One region of the Phyllobacterium sp. 01N428 genome, then DNA from elsewhere that is predicted to be linked to it. Evidence: riboswitches for the same ligand, from Rfam matches in the RefSeq annotation. Region 1 holds a riboswitch; the other holds the start of a gene.
The links. A riboswitch is a leader RNA that binds a small molecule or an ion and turns the genes downstream of it on or off. The one in region 1 is predicted to bind S-adenosylmethionine.
Positions count from the first base shown of each region.

Region 2: it holds a riboswitch for S-adenosylmethionine, as region 1 does, so the genes downstream of both, AC1DNI_RS04255 (O-succinylhomoserine sulfhydrylase) here and AC1DNI_RS14375 (homoserine O-succinyltransferase) in region 1, are expected to answer to the same signal.

Region 1 is NZ_JBFTRH010000005.1:163,312-171,015, reverse strand. It holds gene AC1DNI_RS14380 (helix-turn-helix transcriptional regulator) at 152-547, shown strand; gene AC1DNI_RS14375 (homoserine O-succinyltransferase) at 1,287-2,225, opposite strand; SAM-I-IV-variant riboswitch at 2,267-2,373, opposite strand; gene AC1DNI_RS14370 (YciI family protein) at 2,486-2,863, opposite strand; gene AC1DNI_RS14365 (hypothetical protein) at 2,925-3,071, opposite strand; gene AC1DNI_RS14360 (GFA family protein) at 3,461-3,904, shown strand; gene AC1DNI_RS14355 (hypothetical protein) at 4,240-4,431, opposite strand; gene AC1DNI_RS14350 (hypothetical protein) at 5,292-5,579, shown strand; partial or broken gene AC1DNI_RS14345 (amidase) at 5,647-7,047, opposite strand; gene AC1DNI_RS14340 (hypothetical protein) at 7,303-7,560, shown strand; gene AC1DNI_RS14335 (rhodanese-like domain-containing protein) at 7,630-7,704, opposite strand, start outside.
Region 2 is NZ_JBFTRH010000001.1:887,976-895,679, reverse strand. It holds gene AC1DNI_RS04260 (2'-deoxycytidine 5'-triphosphate deaminase) at 1-680, opposite strand, end outside; SAM riboswitch at 758-837, shown strand; gene AC1DNI_RS04255 (O-succinylhomoserine sulfhydrylase) at 901-2,094, shown strand; gene AC1DNI_RS04250 (MmcQ/YjbR family DNA-binding protein) at 2,102-2,440, opposite strand; gene apaG (Co2+/Mg2+ efflux protein ApaG) at 2,575-2,967, shown strand; gene AC1DNI_RS04240 (hypothetical protein) at 2,967-3,263, shown strand; gene AC1DNI_RS04235 (Hsp33 family molecular chaperone) at 3,276-4,271, opposite strand; gene argF (ornithine carbamoyltransferase) at 4,264-5,202, opposite strand; gene AC1DNI_RS04225 (acetylornithine transaminase) at 5,213-6,418, opposite strand; gene AC1DNI_RS04220 (GcrA family cell cycle regulator) at 6,922-7,437, shown strand; gene AC1DNI_RS04215 (ATP-binding protein) at 7,516-7,704, opposite strand, start outside.

The sequences.
Region 1 (7,704 bases):
TTTAAGGTTTGCACAATCACTCGTTTTACTTAATTCGATTTCAACATCCGGTTGCACTCGCCGATCTGCGAATCTCAACACTCAATAAGAGTTATCAAGAATGATAGATGACACGGCCCTCTTTGGTTCCGCGCCCTCCCATTCAGGCCAAATGGATGAACCAACGCCTACGAGCGCAAGCGCGGTCCCGGCCAAAAGTCCTTCGCAGCAATTCGCTGCCGCGGAGGACTTCATTCGCAATAATCTTCTTCAGCCTATCAATCTGTCCGATATCGCCAGCGCGGTCGGTGTAAACACCCGGTCATTGCAACGCCTGTTCCGCAAGCTGAAGGGGGTAACGCCTATGAAGGTGCTGCTGGATTGCCGTATCGAGGCGGCTCGAAAGATCATCGAGAATGGGGACGCAATGTCTGTCAGGGAGCTCGCCGCCCGCTTTCACTTTGCCAATCCAGGCCGTTTCTCGAAGCTTTACCGCGAGACATTTGACTGCACGCCTTCGCAGGACATTCGCCTGTATCGCCCTGTTGATGCGGCTGGGACGGATTGAACCAAGTTAGGGCGCCACACGGCGCCCGAGCAAGACAGTACCCCGCACAGAAAACAGGGGGAGCGCCGCTGGCGGGCAAAGATGCCAGCGGCGCCCTCGGGGTCACAAGGTCGGGAGGTGGACTCTGCCTTGCACAGCCTGATGGTACAGATCCAACTCCAATCAACAATCACCCCGGCGGGGGAAGTGGATAACGGGGAGATCGACAATAAACGCTTGGCGTCAGAGACCACGCTTGCTGAGATGTCCCTAAGTTGGAGCTAGTCAAGTACCCGCTCACGTTCAACGCAGCTTGCGACACCGACTTCGCGTCGCGTGTGGTGACGGAAGTTCTGACGAGCTAGACTATCCGGTAACCAGGCGACGGGCTGCAACAGGGTGGCCAGCCGCACGAGCGAAACTTGGACACGGTTGATCCAATTTCCAACCGACTTCCGGAACGTCGATTGCAGTCGTCGGCATCAATGGGACACGGACGTCGGGGAGGGCGTGCGAGATTCCGTTTCTCATGCCCGATGAAGGGTGCGAGGTGGTGCGCATCGGGAACAAGCGCGGAACCTTCGGGTTTCCGCTTCCACTATCATGATCCCGGCATCCGGACGGCCTAGATTCTAATACGAAATCAGGCTGGACGGGCAAATGGCATCAAGGTCGACCGGAAGCTAAATACAAATAAGCTTCAGTATCATTTACATAAGTCAAAGAATCCGCGCATAAAGCAGCGACATTCCTTATCGCGTCAGCCTGCCAGTTGTCGCGGTATCATGCCTATGTCGTCCACGTGGAAAGGCGTGGTTTGATAGATCTCATTGATCCAATTGCCGAAAAGCAGATGGGCGGCGCTGCGCCACCGGTTCGCCGGCTTTCGTGACGAGTCGTCATCGGGAAAGTAGTTGCGCGGCAGCGGCATTGACGGTGCGTTTGCGAGATCGCGGAAATACTCGTCGCCAAGCGAGTTCGTGTCATATTCGAGGTGGTTGAACATGTGCAGCGACCGGCAGGAGGGATCATCGACCAGACCTAGCCCCGTCTCCTCTCCCTCAAGTAGCACCTCTATGCCGCGCCCCTGTGGGATGTCGTCGCGCCGAACCTCCGTCCATCGCGACACGGGCATAAGCACGTCATCAGAGAAACCGCGCAAATATGGCGAAGCGGGCGCGAGGTTGCCGTGGTTGAAGATGCCGAAAGCCTTTGCCGACAAATGGTGCTTCGGGATGCCGTGAAAATGCCAAAGTGCAGCTTGGGCTGCCCAGCAGATAGTCAGGCAGTGATGGACATGCGACTGCGTCCAATCGAAAATGTGGCGGAGCTCATCCCAATATTGCACGTCTTCAAAGGCCAGATGCTCGACCGGCGCGCCGGTAATGATAAATCCGTCAAACCGCTCGGCACGGACTTGCTCCCAGGCACGGTAGAATGATGCCATGTGCGTGACCGGCGTGTTGCGCGCCACGTAATTGGTTATCCTAACGAGGGTGAGTTCGATCTGCAGCGGCGTTGCGCCGACCAGCCTTGCGATCTGCGTTTCCGTGCTGATCTTGTTCGGCATCAGATTGAGCAATCCGATCCGCAGTGGCCTTATATCCTGACGCACCGCGTCCCGTTCGCGCATGATATTGACGCCTTCGGCTTCGAGCTGGCGGCGTGCGGGCAAATCGTCGGGGATCTTTATCGGCATTATCGCGCGTTCCTGTTGGTTCGCTGGACAGACGCCGGTAGCTAAATCCGTATAATTGCCGGTTCGGCCACATCCTCCCTAACGGAAGTACCACCTTGCCCGGAGCGCAGGTTGGCGTTGGGCGTCAACCCAACTCTTGATGTCGAAGCCACTTCTACGCAGACGATCACAACTTCGCAAGTCTCTTCTGTACGGTGTCCGGCGTTTGCGGAGGTTCTGCCGCCTTCAAAGCGAAAAAACGTCTTTACCGGGAGCGCCAATCAATCGCCGTCCGTTAGCGTCGCCCCTGACTGGTAGAGCAAGACCGGGCGGATTTCATAGACGGCAGTCGGGTTGGCACGGCGCAAGTCGCGGGCAATGGCGATCGCCCCCTCAATTGCAGGGCACTCAACAACATAGAAGCCAAGCAATTGCTCCTTTGTTTCTGTAAACGGCCCGTCAGTGACGATACCGGCTCCCTTGCCGCGCAATGTGACAGCGCGCCGGGTCGGCCCAAGGCGGGCCGCCGGGCCCAGGCTCTTTTCCTTTACAAGGCGGTCGCCGATTTCCAGAAGTTCGGCCATCAACGATGCGTCCTCCTCTTTCGACCATGATTCGACAATCTCTTCCTCGTGATAGGCCAAGATGGCGTAGAACATGAACTGCGTCCCTCTTTTCAGACCATGATGACAGAAAAAATCGGCGGCGATCGTCCGATTGCTATTTCTGGCGCGCAGCCGATCCGACAAGCCATACGATGAGGGATAGCAGTCCGGCTCCGACCGCTGCCCCTCCGAGAAGCTCGACAAGATATCCTGTTGCGGGAACGCTTCGCGCCCTGCCGGTATAGAGTATCCATATGGCCATCAGCAGGCATCCAAGTATAGCGCCCCACATAGCAGATCTCGTTAAACTGAGTTTCCTCATCATTTCTCCGGAAAGGCGTTAGAGGAAGCGGACGTTCGCCTTGGCTATGCTGGACGATCAAACAAGGCATGCCAAATGAGTGGTACGCCAAAATAGATTATCGCGGCCGCAATGAAAACCAAAGCAAAGATAAACCAGGCTCTGACACTGCTCTTCATATGGATTCCCCCGACGTGGTGCATGTTGCCAAGCGGCCGTCAAAATAATGCTACACCATCGCGAGACCAAATCTTTATTCGCTTGGTCCCAATTCTTGGCAATCGATCCAAAATGTATAAATGCAAATTAACCGACGCGGAACTAAATTTCAGGCAATTGGTTCGAAATGAATGACACAAAGGCTGGAAACGTGCGCCTGCTTTTGCGGGCAAGTCACCGCCGAAGCCGAGGGCGAACCGTTCTGGATCTGCTACGATCACGACGATGATTGTCGCCGCGCGATCGGATCACCGCTGACGATCTGGGTGGGTTACAAAACGGCACAATTTCGCTTTACGCATGAGCCACCAAAGACCTTCTCAAGAACGAGTGGGGTAGTGCGCAGCTTCTGCGGTACCTGTGGCACCTCAATCGGGTATGAGGATGAGGGCATAGCCGGCGAGATATATTTGACGATCGGCTTCTTCGATCATCCTGAACATTTCGCCCCCGCTGCGCATGCCTATTGGCAGTTGAAGCTTCCCTGGATTGCCTTCGACGATACCTTGCCAAGAATAGATCAGTACTCGCGACCGCGCGACGCGGCCTATGGCACGCCGCGTGATCGGAAGTGAGAGAACACACTCCAGGAAGCGAGTGGGTAGGGCAGGGGGCTTTTTAGTGGGGGCTGCAAATCAGCGATTGGCTTATTCCGCGGGACAAAGCTTTTTGATGGCCTGAGCTTTCCCGTTGAGCTTGGCAGATTGCCTGCGCTTCATCATATCGAATGCGATTATGGCGCCCAATAAGACGGGGCCGCCTAGAACGATGAAATACCATAGGTATAGCGTCATCGGTTTCCTTCATTTGTGACAGGAGATTGATTGCAGTCGAAAGAAATGTCTTGCCTGCAAGGCCATAGGATTGTGCCCTTTTTAGCGTGAGCAAAAGGGGCTCGAAAAAAATGTGGTTAACGGCGACTCTTTCGCGCGCTGACCGAAGCATTGATCCGCTCGCAATCACCGTTGAATTTGATGATCAACTGTTCGGCATCATCCCTGTTGAGGTTAAACGCTTCCATGAGGTGATCGACAGTGTAGGTTTCTCCGATTTTGCCCGGAGGGCGGTTCTTCCATGTGGAAGTCGTCTTATCGTTGGTCATCTGTTTTCCTCGCATGTGAATGGCTGTCTCTTATGAGCGGAATGCCATCTCCGCCTTGAGCATCGCGCCTGGCGTCGGTCAGCATGGCCTCTCTCTCGCCGCGCGATCTGTGGCGCATCGATTTGATCGATTTATTTGAAATCCGAAACTGTCCGCAGGTTGGGCAGAAGAATTCAACGAAATCGCCGTCTCGGGGTAGCACTTCATGAACAGGTTCATCGGAAATAGGGCAATTATAATAGGTTTTTAGCATATATCCTCCGTTGAGCAGTATACACCCTCCATCAGTATTCACCTAAGAAACCGCGCCCCTTCCAAAATTACGTGTTGATGTTGAATATCCGGCTTTTTGCACCCTTCAAGACGGAAGGAAGTAAACGCTCGCGCCCAGGAACACGATCAGGATCAGGGCAAAAGCGGCAATCCGGAGATACCAGGCTCTATTATTGTTCATGCCGATCGATCATCTCATATGCTGGCGTAAAATGAAAAACAGCCACACTCCGACAATGAGAGCCATCGCAGTCAGGGCATAGAAGAGCCAGCCGCCTGAAAACATATCTGCCGCAATCGTCGTCATTAGAACCGTAAATGATTAATGGTTCAGTGAGGGAACGCGGGCCAAACCTGTCTGTTCCATGGGACGCAGGCGATAGAGACAAATGCTGCGGTATCGCCACATTTGCAAGTAATGCATCGTTCGGAAAGAGGTGGAGTATGAAGATGCCGGGAGTGAGCGGCAGCGATTACGGGACTATCAACAGCAAATACGATAGTGTTGCACTACGGAATACCCGCGTCGGCCACCAAATGGGAGGCTTCGTACACAGCATAGACCCATGAAATGAGGAATTCGAACGATGCGCAATGCAGTTACAAATTCAAACGACACGTTTTCTAAGCAACTTTCACGGAGCCGTATCCTGCTGATCGTGGTTCCGCTCATGGTGCTCGCATCGTGTGCTTCTTCCGAAAAAAAGTGGGTCCATAGCGAGGCTCCGGCGACTCCGGCAGACAATGATATGGTGCAGTGCAAATACCAGGCCGCGAGTGCAACGGCTTCCTTGGCTTCCGATAGTTCTGCCAGACGGAAGGAAGAAGCCAATCTGATCAATAGCTGCATGCAGGCAAAGGGATACAAACAGTAATCACCCGTCGGTGTGCAACTATAGGCCTGGCGCCCAAGACCTGGCTTTCGGACTGACATCCATAAAATCAAACGTGGCGCGGCGGTCGTGGGTCTATCGGCGTCGGTGGATGAAGGTCCAAAAGGAGTTCCAGTGCACGGGCGGCAGCAAGTACCTGTCCCTCGGCGCGGGTGCGGCCGACGATCTGTAGTCCGACCGGACGTCCATCTTTGGTGAACCCGCAAGGCAGGCTGAGCGCCGGCGCTGCTGTCAGGGAAATTGCGTAGGCTATTGCCAGCCATTCGAAATAATTAGGAAAGGCATAGCCGGCACATTCCTTCACCTATCTGTCGCTGGCAGGATACGCGGCAACGATCGTGGCCGGACAAAGAAGGAGGTCATAAGTCTCGAAAAAGGCATGCATCCTTCGGTAAATCGCCGCGCGATTGTTTTCCGCTCGTACGATATCTGCCATCGAATAGCTGAGCCCCTTTTCAATATTCCATACGACTTCCGGCTTCATTTTGTCCCGATGTGGTTCCAGAAGCGCGCCGTAACTTATGGCAAAGGCCATGCCGCGCAGGACGCTGAACGTGTCATGGGCCTCCGAGAGATCGGGATGCGCCTCTTCAACATGCGTGCCAATTGCCGCCAAGCTTGCAGCTGCTGCGCGACAGATCGAGGCGACCTCCGAGTCAACGGGCGTAATGCCAAGATCGGCGGAAAAGGCCACCCGCGCCGGCCGCCAGCCGGAGCGCGCTGCGGCAAGGAAGCTTTCGGTCCGCGGTAACGACAGAGGATCAGCAGGGCTATCGCCGGTCATCGCATCCAGCAAAAGCGCTGTGTCTTCGACGTTGCGAGCCATAGGGCCGTTGACGCTCAGCAGTTCATCGATCTTGAATCTCGCATTGCGAAGAACGCGGCCCGGGCTTGGGCGCAGCCCAACTACCCCGCAGAAGCTGGCGGGATTGCGCAAGCTGCCTCCAAGGTCGGAGCCTTGCGCGACCCAGGCCATGCCAGTGGCAAGAGCAACGGCGGCTCCACCCGAGGAGCCTGCAGCGGACAGGTCGGTATTCCAGGGGTTCAATGTTGTCCCGAAGACGTCGTTGAATGTATTGCCACCAGCACCAAATTCTGGGGTGTTCGACTTGGCGTAGACAACACCGCCCTCGGCCTCCAGCCTCTCGACAAGAATGTCGGATTGTTCGGGAATATGGTCTGCAAATATTGTCGAGCCATAGGTGCTGCGAGCGCCGGAAACGTCTGTCAGGTCCTTGATTGGCACAGGCAGTCCCGCCAAACGACCGCGGCACCCGAGAGGCTGTTGGAGCAGGCGACGGGCTCGATCGCGGGCGCGATCGAAACAAAGGATCGGAAGTGCGTTGACGACGTTCTCGACGGCGGCAATGCGAACCTCAAGTGCATCGAGACAGTCGAGCGGCGTTACCTCACCGCCATTTAACAGATCGACCACCTCGCAGGCAGACATGCCCGTTAGACCAATATCGCCTGCCACGACGCTATTCTCCGATGGAACGTGTCCAAGCGAAAACACTATACCAGTGTTTGGTGTGGTGTGTCGCAAAAATAGGCATGCCGGACGCGCTCTAGCGGGTCTGGTAGCGCTCGGTGCGGCGAAGCCCCCGAGTTGAGCATTTGTTACATGGTCGTCGGCGCGTGCCCCGGTGCATTACTGTTTCATCCCACTTGACTTGCTCGGGCAATTTGTTCTCTTTTCGTTCCCATGACAAGGACAATCAAGAATCTGGGCCAGGCGGCCCGCTACGGCATGTTCGTGCGGGTCGGTTGCCGAAAATGCGATAAGGTCGCGACCTTCACGGCGACTGACCTCGCCGCAGTTCTCGGCCACGGCCGCACACTTCCCAGCCTCACCTTCCGATGTCGGGACTGCAATTCCATAGATTGCGAGGTCATGCCCTACGAAGACGACCGCGATCGCGTCAACAAGAAGCGCGTCATCTGGCGACCGGTGAAGGAATAAAGTACGATACATAAGTTGGGAAACCATGTAGGCCTACCCCTATTGCCCTCAGTTCACGAACTCGACCGGCTATTTCGTCAAACTTGTTTCAGTCGGGTAATTGGCATCCTGCCAGGCTGCGATGCCATCAGCGAAATAAGAAAC
Region 2 (7,704 bases), on a different contig from region 1:
CGGTCGACATCGACGACACTTGTATGATGCTTGCCGCGATAGCCGACAAGGCCATTCTGGTCGCCGGTCAGGTCGATTGAAAGGGCAATGCCACCCCCGGAAATATTGGGGGTTTCGGAGGCAACGAGCGTCTCGGCGGCGTGAAGTTCCGCAAGCTCTGTTTCCTCCAGTTGCGCGCGCCCGGTCCGGAAGCGGATCTGCGACAGGCGCGAGCCGGTGCGGGCAACGATCGGAAAGGTGCGCGGGCTGACTTCAAGGTAAAGCGGGCCATGGTAGCCGGCCGGAACCTTGTCGAACTCCTGCGCGCCATCGACGATGACCCGTGTGAAGATATCGAGGCGCCCGGTCGAACTCTTCGGATTGGCGGAGGCTGAAACCTCGCCAGGCAGCGCCAGGCTTTCAAGGAGCGGAACGATATAGACGCAGCCGGTCTCGAGGACCGCGCCCTCGGTCAGATCGATTTCGTGCAGTTTCAGGCGGTCGAGCTTGTCGATGACCGGCGTGCCCGGGCCCGGCATGAAGCTCGCGCGTACGCGGTAGGCGCGCTTGCCGAGGCGCAGATCGAGGCTCGCAGGCTGGATCTGGTCGACGTCGAATTCGCGCTCGGTCTTGAGTGCTCGCGCCTCAAACAGCGCCCTGATGCCGCTATCGGCCAATATGCCCGCTTCTCGTCTCGCCATGTCGACCATCCATACAAAGAGACGAAAAGCTTTAGCGCCTCACCCGATTGACGCAAGCGGCCAAGAGGATTAAAGCACTTTTATCCCGTGGTGATTTGGCCGGCCGGCTTGCAGCCACGTAAAATAATTTGCTAAAAGAGGCCCGGTCTCGTCCGGCCTTTTTGCGATACCCGCAAGGCCGGTTTTTTATTGGCCAGTTTTCTGGCAGATTGAGACAGCGATGACCAAGGATACCACCCGCAAACTGCGTCCCGCCACCCAGCTCGTCCATGCCGGCACCCTGCGTTCCGGCTTCGGGGAAACCTCCGAAGCCCTGTTCCTGACGCAAGGCTTCGTTTACCCGTCCGCAGAAGCGGCCGAGGCGCGTTTCAAGGGCGAAGAGCCCGGATTCATCTATTCGCGCTATGCCAATCCCACGACCGACATGTTCGAAAAGCGCATGTGCGCCCTTGAAGGCGCGGAAGATGCGCGCGCCACCGCTTCGGGGATGGCCGCCGTTGCTGCCGCAATCCTCTGCCAGGTGCGAGCCGGTGACCACGTGCTTGCCGCACGGGCGATGTTCGGCTCCTGTCGCTACATCATCGAGACCATGCTGCCGCGCTATGGCGTTGACTTCACGCTGATCGACGGCTCCAGGATCGAGAATTGGGAAAAGGCGGTTCGCCCCAACACCAAGGTGATGTTCCTCGAAAGCCCGACCAATCCGACGCTCGAAGTCATCGATATTGCAGCCGTCGCCAGGGTCGCGAACTCCGTTGGCGCCAAGCTGATCGTCGACAATGTGTTCGCAACGCCGCTCTTTCAAAAGCCGCTCGAACTCGGCGCCCACATCGTCATCTATTCGACGACCAAGCATATTGACGGCCACGGCCGCTGCCTCGGCGGCATGATCCTATCGGACAAGCAGTGGATCGACGAAAACCTGCACGAATATTTCCGCCACACGGGACCCGGGCTTAGCCCGTTCAATTCCTGGGTCATGCTGAAGGGGCTCGAAACGCTTGCCGTGCGCGTACACCAGCAGACGAACAATGCAGCCAAGATTGCCGACTTCCTTGCCGGACATCAGGCCGTCTCGAAAGTGCTTTATCCCGGCCGCGCCGATCACCCGCAGGCAGATATCGTCGCCAAGCAGATGAGCGGTGGCTCGACGCTGATCGCCTTCGAGGTCAAGGGCGGCAAGAAGGCTACGTTTGCGGTCGAAAATGCACTGGAGATCATCCAGATCTCCAACAATCTCGGCGATTCAAAGAGCCTTATCACCCACCCGACAACGACGACGCACAAGAACCTGACGGACGAGGCCCGTGCCGAGCTCGGCATATCCGATGGACTGCTGCGGCTTTCCGTCGGTCTCGAAGACGTCGATGATCTCATCGACGATCTCGATACGGCACTGAACGCATCGCGCTAGGGCCTGGCTATAGCTGGTGGCGCACCGACACTGATTTTGGCGCGGCCTTCCGCCACGCCATGGCCATGGCATGGCGCACGACATCTGGCTCGGCCATGGCGAGGATGACAAAGGTCGCACCTTTCTCGCCCCAGCCGCCCGGCACCTGTTCGAACATGTCTGCAGAGGTCTCGCGCATCATGGCCTGGTCGTCTCGCGTCAGCATCAGAACCCCGCGCTGCTTTTCCGGACGCAAGGTGGCGAAGATTTTGTTGCTCACACGAAAATCGGTTGTGCCAAAGTGGCTGCGTTGCGTGCTTTCCGGAAATGAGTGCGCCATGGCGGCGAAGGCTTCCAGGGTCATCATGACTGGCTCCTTTTGCATCCCCGATCCTACCAAATGAACCGTGACCGACGAAGGTTTTAGTTCGATCCGTGACCAGTAATGGTTGACGCATCGGCCGTGAGTGGCGATATCAAGGAGTGAAATCGAGAGCAGGCATGTACAAGGCGACAACGCGCGATATCGAAGTGACGGTCGAGCCGTTCTATCTGGAGGATCAATCCAACCCGGAGGAAAATCGCTATGTCTGGGGCTACCGGATAACCATTGCCAATGACTCGGACCTGACGGTGCAATTGCGCGCCCGCTACTGGAGGATCACCGATGGCAACGGCCATATCGAGGAGGTCCGCGGACCGGGCGTCATCGGCGAGCAACCCATTCTCGATCCGGGCGACTCCTTCCAATATTCATCCGGCTGTCCGCTGACGACGACATCAGGGGTCATGGTCGGGCGCTATTCGATGCAGACAACGTCAGGCGAGCGCTTCGATATCGAAATTCCGGCCTTCTCGCTCGACCTTCCCGATCAATTGCGGACCTTGAACTGATGGCCGAAACCGAACGCACCAACGCGCCCTATCTGAAGGCCCTCACCTGCTCCGCTATCGTCTTCGCACTGGCGATCGGCGCCTATTTCCTCGGCTATACCCTACCGAGTTTCACCAGCGCCTCCGACGCGGCCAGCCGATTGTTCGGCCTTGCCCTGGTCCCCGGACTGATTGTCGGCCTGTTTGCCAAGAAATCGCCAAAGCCATGGCCGTTATGGCTGATTATCGGCGGGTTCGTCGTTGTTCTGATCGCCGTCACCGTCATCCATGAAATGACGGCTTCGATGCGGGTCTGACCGCCGGATCGGTCAGTTTTTCGGCAGGAACTCGCCCGGATCGAACTCGTAGTGCGTCGAGCAGAATTCGCAGGTGACGCTGATCTTGCCGTCTTCGATACTGTCCTCGATCTCTTCGGCCGTGAAGCCTGAGAGCACGCCGGCAATCTTCTCGCGCGAACAGGAGCAGTCGTCGTTGACGCGGACCGCATCGAAGACGCGGACGCCGCGCTCGTGGAACAGCCGATAGAGCAGACGTTCCGCGCCAACCTGCGGATCGGTCAGTTCAGAGCTCTCGATCGTCGCGACCAGCGCCTTGATTTCGGCCCAGTCGTCATCCTCGAAAAACTCGTCCTCCTCATTGCTCGGCGCATCGCCGGCCGGCAGGTCCCGCTGGCGCATGCGAAGCTCGGATTCCGGCAGGAACTGCACGATGAGACCGCCGGCGCGCCATTGTTCGACAGGCTTGCCGTCCGGGCCTCGCTCCACGAGCTTGGCGACGGAGAGGCGCACATCGGTCGGAATCTGCTCCGACTGGCGGAAGTAGGTCTTGGCAATCTCTTCGAGGTTCGAGCCGTCGAGTGCGACGATGCCCTGGTAGCGTTGTGTGTATTCGCCCTGGTCCACGGTCAGCGCGAGCGTGCCGCTGCCGATCAATTCCTCCTGGGCGGTACGGTGCTCGGCAATCGCCTCCGCCAGACGTTCCTCGTCGTAGCGCGCATAGGCGCGCACGGAATTTGGCGTGCGGAAATCGACGACCAGCATGTCGACGGGGCCATCCGACTGCGACTGGAAGATGAACTTGCCGTCGAACTTCAGCGAGGTACCAAGCAGCACGGTCAAAACGATGGCTTCGGCGAGCAGCTTTGCAACGGGTTCGGGATAGTCGTGGCGATTGAGGATCTCATCGAGCGTCGGCCCCAATTGCACCGCACGGCCGCGGGCATCGAGATCCGCAACCTGAAACGGCACAACGGCGTCGTCGCCGGCAAATACATATTCGTCGGAACGAATTCCGGTATCAGACACTGGAACGTCCTCCTTCAAGACACCATGCGAGAATTGCCTTCTGCGCGTGCAGCCGGTTTTCCGCCTCATCAAAGACCACCGAATGCGGTCCGTCGATGACGGAGTCGGTTACCTCTTCGCCGCGATGCGCGGGCAGGCAGTGCATGAACAGAGCGTCGGGATTGGCATGCTGCATCAATGCATCGTTGACCTGATAGGGCATGAACACGTTATGGCCGCGGGCACGCCCTTCCTGTCCCATCGACACCCAGGTGTCGGTGACGATGCAATCGACGTCCTTGACCGCAGCGACCGGGTCGGTGGTTAGCTTGATCTTGCCGCCGGCGCCGCGGGCCCAGTCAAGATATTTGCTGCTGGGTTCGCTGCCATCCGGCGTTGCGATATTGAGATTGAAATCGAAACGGGCTGCCGCCTCGACCAGCGAGTGCAGTACATTGTTGCCGTCGCCCGTCCAGGCGAACGTCTTGCCCTGCACCGGCCCGCGATGTTCCTCGAACGTCATGATATCCGCCATGATCTGGCAGGGATGCGTGTCATCCGTCAAAGCATTGATGACGGGCACCGTGGCGTTTTGCGCCATTTCGGTCAGGCGGTCATGCGTCGTCGTGCGCATCATGATGATGTCGACATAGCGCGATAGCACCTTTGCCGTATCGGCAATGGTTTCGCTGCGGCCAAGCTGCATCTCCGAACCGGTCAGCATGATGGTTTCGCCGCCGAGCTGGCGCATGCCGACATCGAAGGAAACGCGTGTGCGCGTCGACGGCTTGTCGAAGATCATAGCCAATACTTTGCCGGCAAATGGCTTTTCGATATTGCCGGCTTTCAGCCGTGTCTTGCGTTCGCGGGCGTCGTCAAGGATCGTGCGCAGATCGCCGGACGAGAGCGCTGAAAGGTCGGTAAAATGCCGGAGGTCCTGCTTGATTGTCATGGCTGGCCCCTCACGCGCTCTTCTGTCTGGCGGCAACCGAAAGGCGTTCGGCCGCGGTCTCGATGCGTGAAAGCGCCTCGCGCGCCTCTTCTTCAGATGCAACCAGAGGTGGAAGCAGGCGAATGACGTTGTCACCGGCGCCGACCGTCAGAAAATGCTCGTCGCGCAATGCCTGGACCAGCGTCGTATTGGGCACGACGCTTTTAAGGCCAATCAAGAGGCCGCGGCCGCGCACTTCCGAAATTACGGCCGGATAGCGGTCGGCAATGGACGCAAGGCCCTGCTTCATCGTGAGGGCAATCTTCTGGACGTGTTCGAGGAAGCCCTCCTCCAGGATGACGTCGAGCACGGCGTTGCCGACGGCCATGGCAAGCGGATTGCCGCCGTAGGTCGTCCCATGAACCCCCGCGGTCATGCCCTTTGCGGCTTCGGCCGTGGCAAGGCAGGCGCCAAGCGGAAAGCCGCCGCCGATGCCCTTTGCGACCGCCATGATATCCGGCCTGATGCCCGACCACTCATGGGCGAACAGCTTGCCGGTTCGACCGACGCCGGTCTGCACTTCATCGAGGATCAGCAAAATACCCTCATCGTCGCAGAGCTTGCGCAGAGCGCGCAGATCTTCATCCGGGACGGGGCGTACGCCGCCCTCTCCCTGGATCGGCTCGATCAAGATGGCAGCCGTCTCCGGCCCGATGGCAGCCTTCAAGGCCTTTTCGTCACCGAAAGGCACCTGGTCGAAACCCTCGACCTTGGGTCCAAAACCTTCAAGGTATTTTTCCTGGCCGCCAGCCGCGATCGTTGCCAGCGTGCGGCCATGGAACGCGCCTTCGAAGGTGATGATGCGAAACCGTTCGGGATTGCCGTTGACATAGTGGTAGCGCCGCGCGGTCTTGATCGCGCATTCAAGCGCTTCCGCACCGGAATTGGTAAAGAACACCTTGTCGGCGAAAGTCGCGTCGACAAGACGCTGGCCGAGACGGCGCTGGCCGGGGATCTCGTAGACGTTGGAGACGTGCCACAGTTTTTCGCCCTGGCTCTTCAGCGCTTCGACGAGATGGGGATGCGAATGGCCGAGCGAATTAACGGCAATGCCTGCGGCGAAGTCGAGATAGCGCTCGCCGGTTTCGGTCACCAGCCACACACCCTCACCTCGCTCAAAGCGCAGATCCGCACGAGCAAAAGTGTCGTAAAGCGGTTGCGCGATTGCGTCCGTCATATCGTTACGGGCCTCCAATACCCTGTTTGCCGAAACTGCTGATTACAAAGAAGAAACGGCCGTGTTGAAATCAAAAAGCCGCCCCACAATGCCATTTTGAGGGCGGCCATATGCCAGTAATATCGTCATTCGAACCCCAATTGTCAAATGAACACTTTTGATCCCATTCATCACCAACACGAACCGGATGAGCCGATCCATTAACTACAACTTCTGCGCGTATTCGCTGGAATATTTGCCACCGACTCTGCAATTCGTCATTTCTGCAACAGTCTATCGCGCAAGTTGGGGAAAACCCAAAAAAGCACCCCTGGGATCGGCGCCCGACTCTTGTCACAGAGTCATCGCATATTGTAGCTTGGTAATCGAAAAAGCTAGATTTCGTACGGCGTCCTCGTCATCTGAATAGATATGGTATCGAACCAATCTGGAGCAATCCAGATGCGAGGAAGGATTCAGTCCGGAGTCTACATAAACAAGCCCCATATGGAGCTAGGAAAACGATGAACTGGACAGATGAGCGCGTAGAACAGCTGAAGAAACTTTGGGCCGAAGGTCTGAGTGCAAGCCAGATCGCAGCACAGCTGGGCGGTGTCAGCCGCAATGCGGTCATCGGCAAGGTTCACAGGCTGAAGCTGTCCGGGCGGGGCAAGACCACGTCCACCCAGACACGCAGCAAGAAGATCAACACGGGGTCATCCGGCGCGCGCAGCGGCGGTTCGTCGGGGCATGTCGCGACCCGCGTCGTCAGCCGCAGCATCGGCGCGACCGCTTTGCAGACCGAATACAGCACGGAACTCGTGCCGGTCATGAAGACTGTCACGGATGTCGTCGTGCCGATCTCGAGGCGCCTCGAACTGGTGCAGCTCAACGAGCGCACCTGCAAATGGCCGATGGGAGATCCGCTGCAGCCGGACTTCAATTTCTGCGGCAACGATGTCGGCGAGTCCGGGCCCTATTGCGGCTATCACTCCCGCCTAGCCTATCAGCCGGCGTCCGATCGCAGGCGCGTCCGCTGATCTCAGCTCCTTCTGACTGGGGCGCCATTCGGCGCCCTTTTTTTGTTGCGGTGCACCAAGCTCAACGAGCGGTTGGCGTCAGGCCTTCTGAGGTCCGAAGACGACGGTGAAGGTCGAGCCCTCGCCCACCCGCGAGCGAACGACCAGGCGGGCCCGATGCCGCGTCAGTATGTGCTTGACGATCGCAAGTCCGAGGCCGGTGCCTTTCTGAGCCCGGCTGGTTTCAAGATTGACGCGGTAGAAGCGTTCAGTCAGGCGCGGGATATG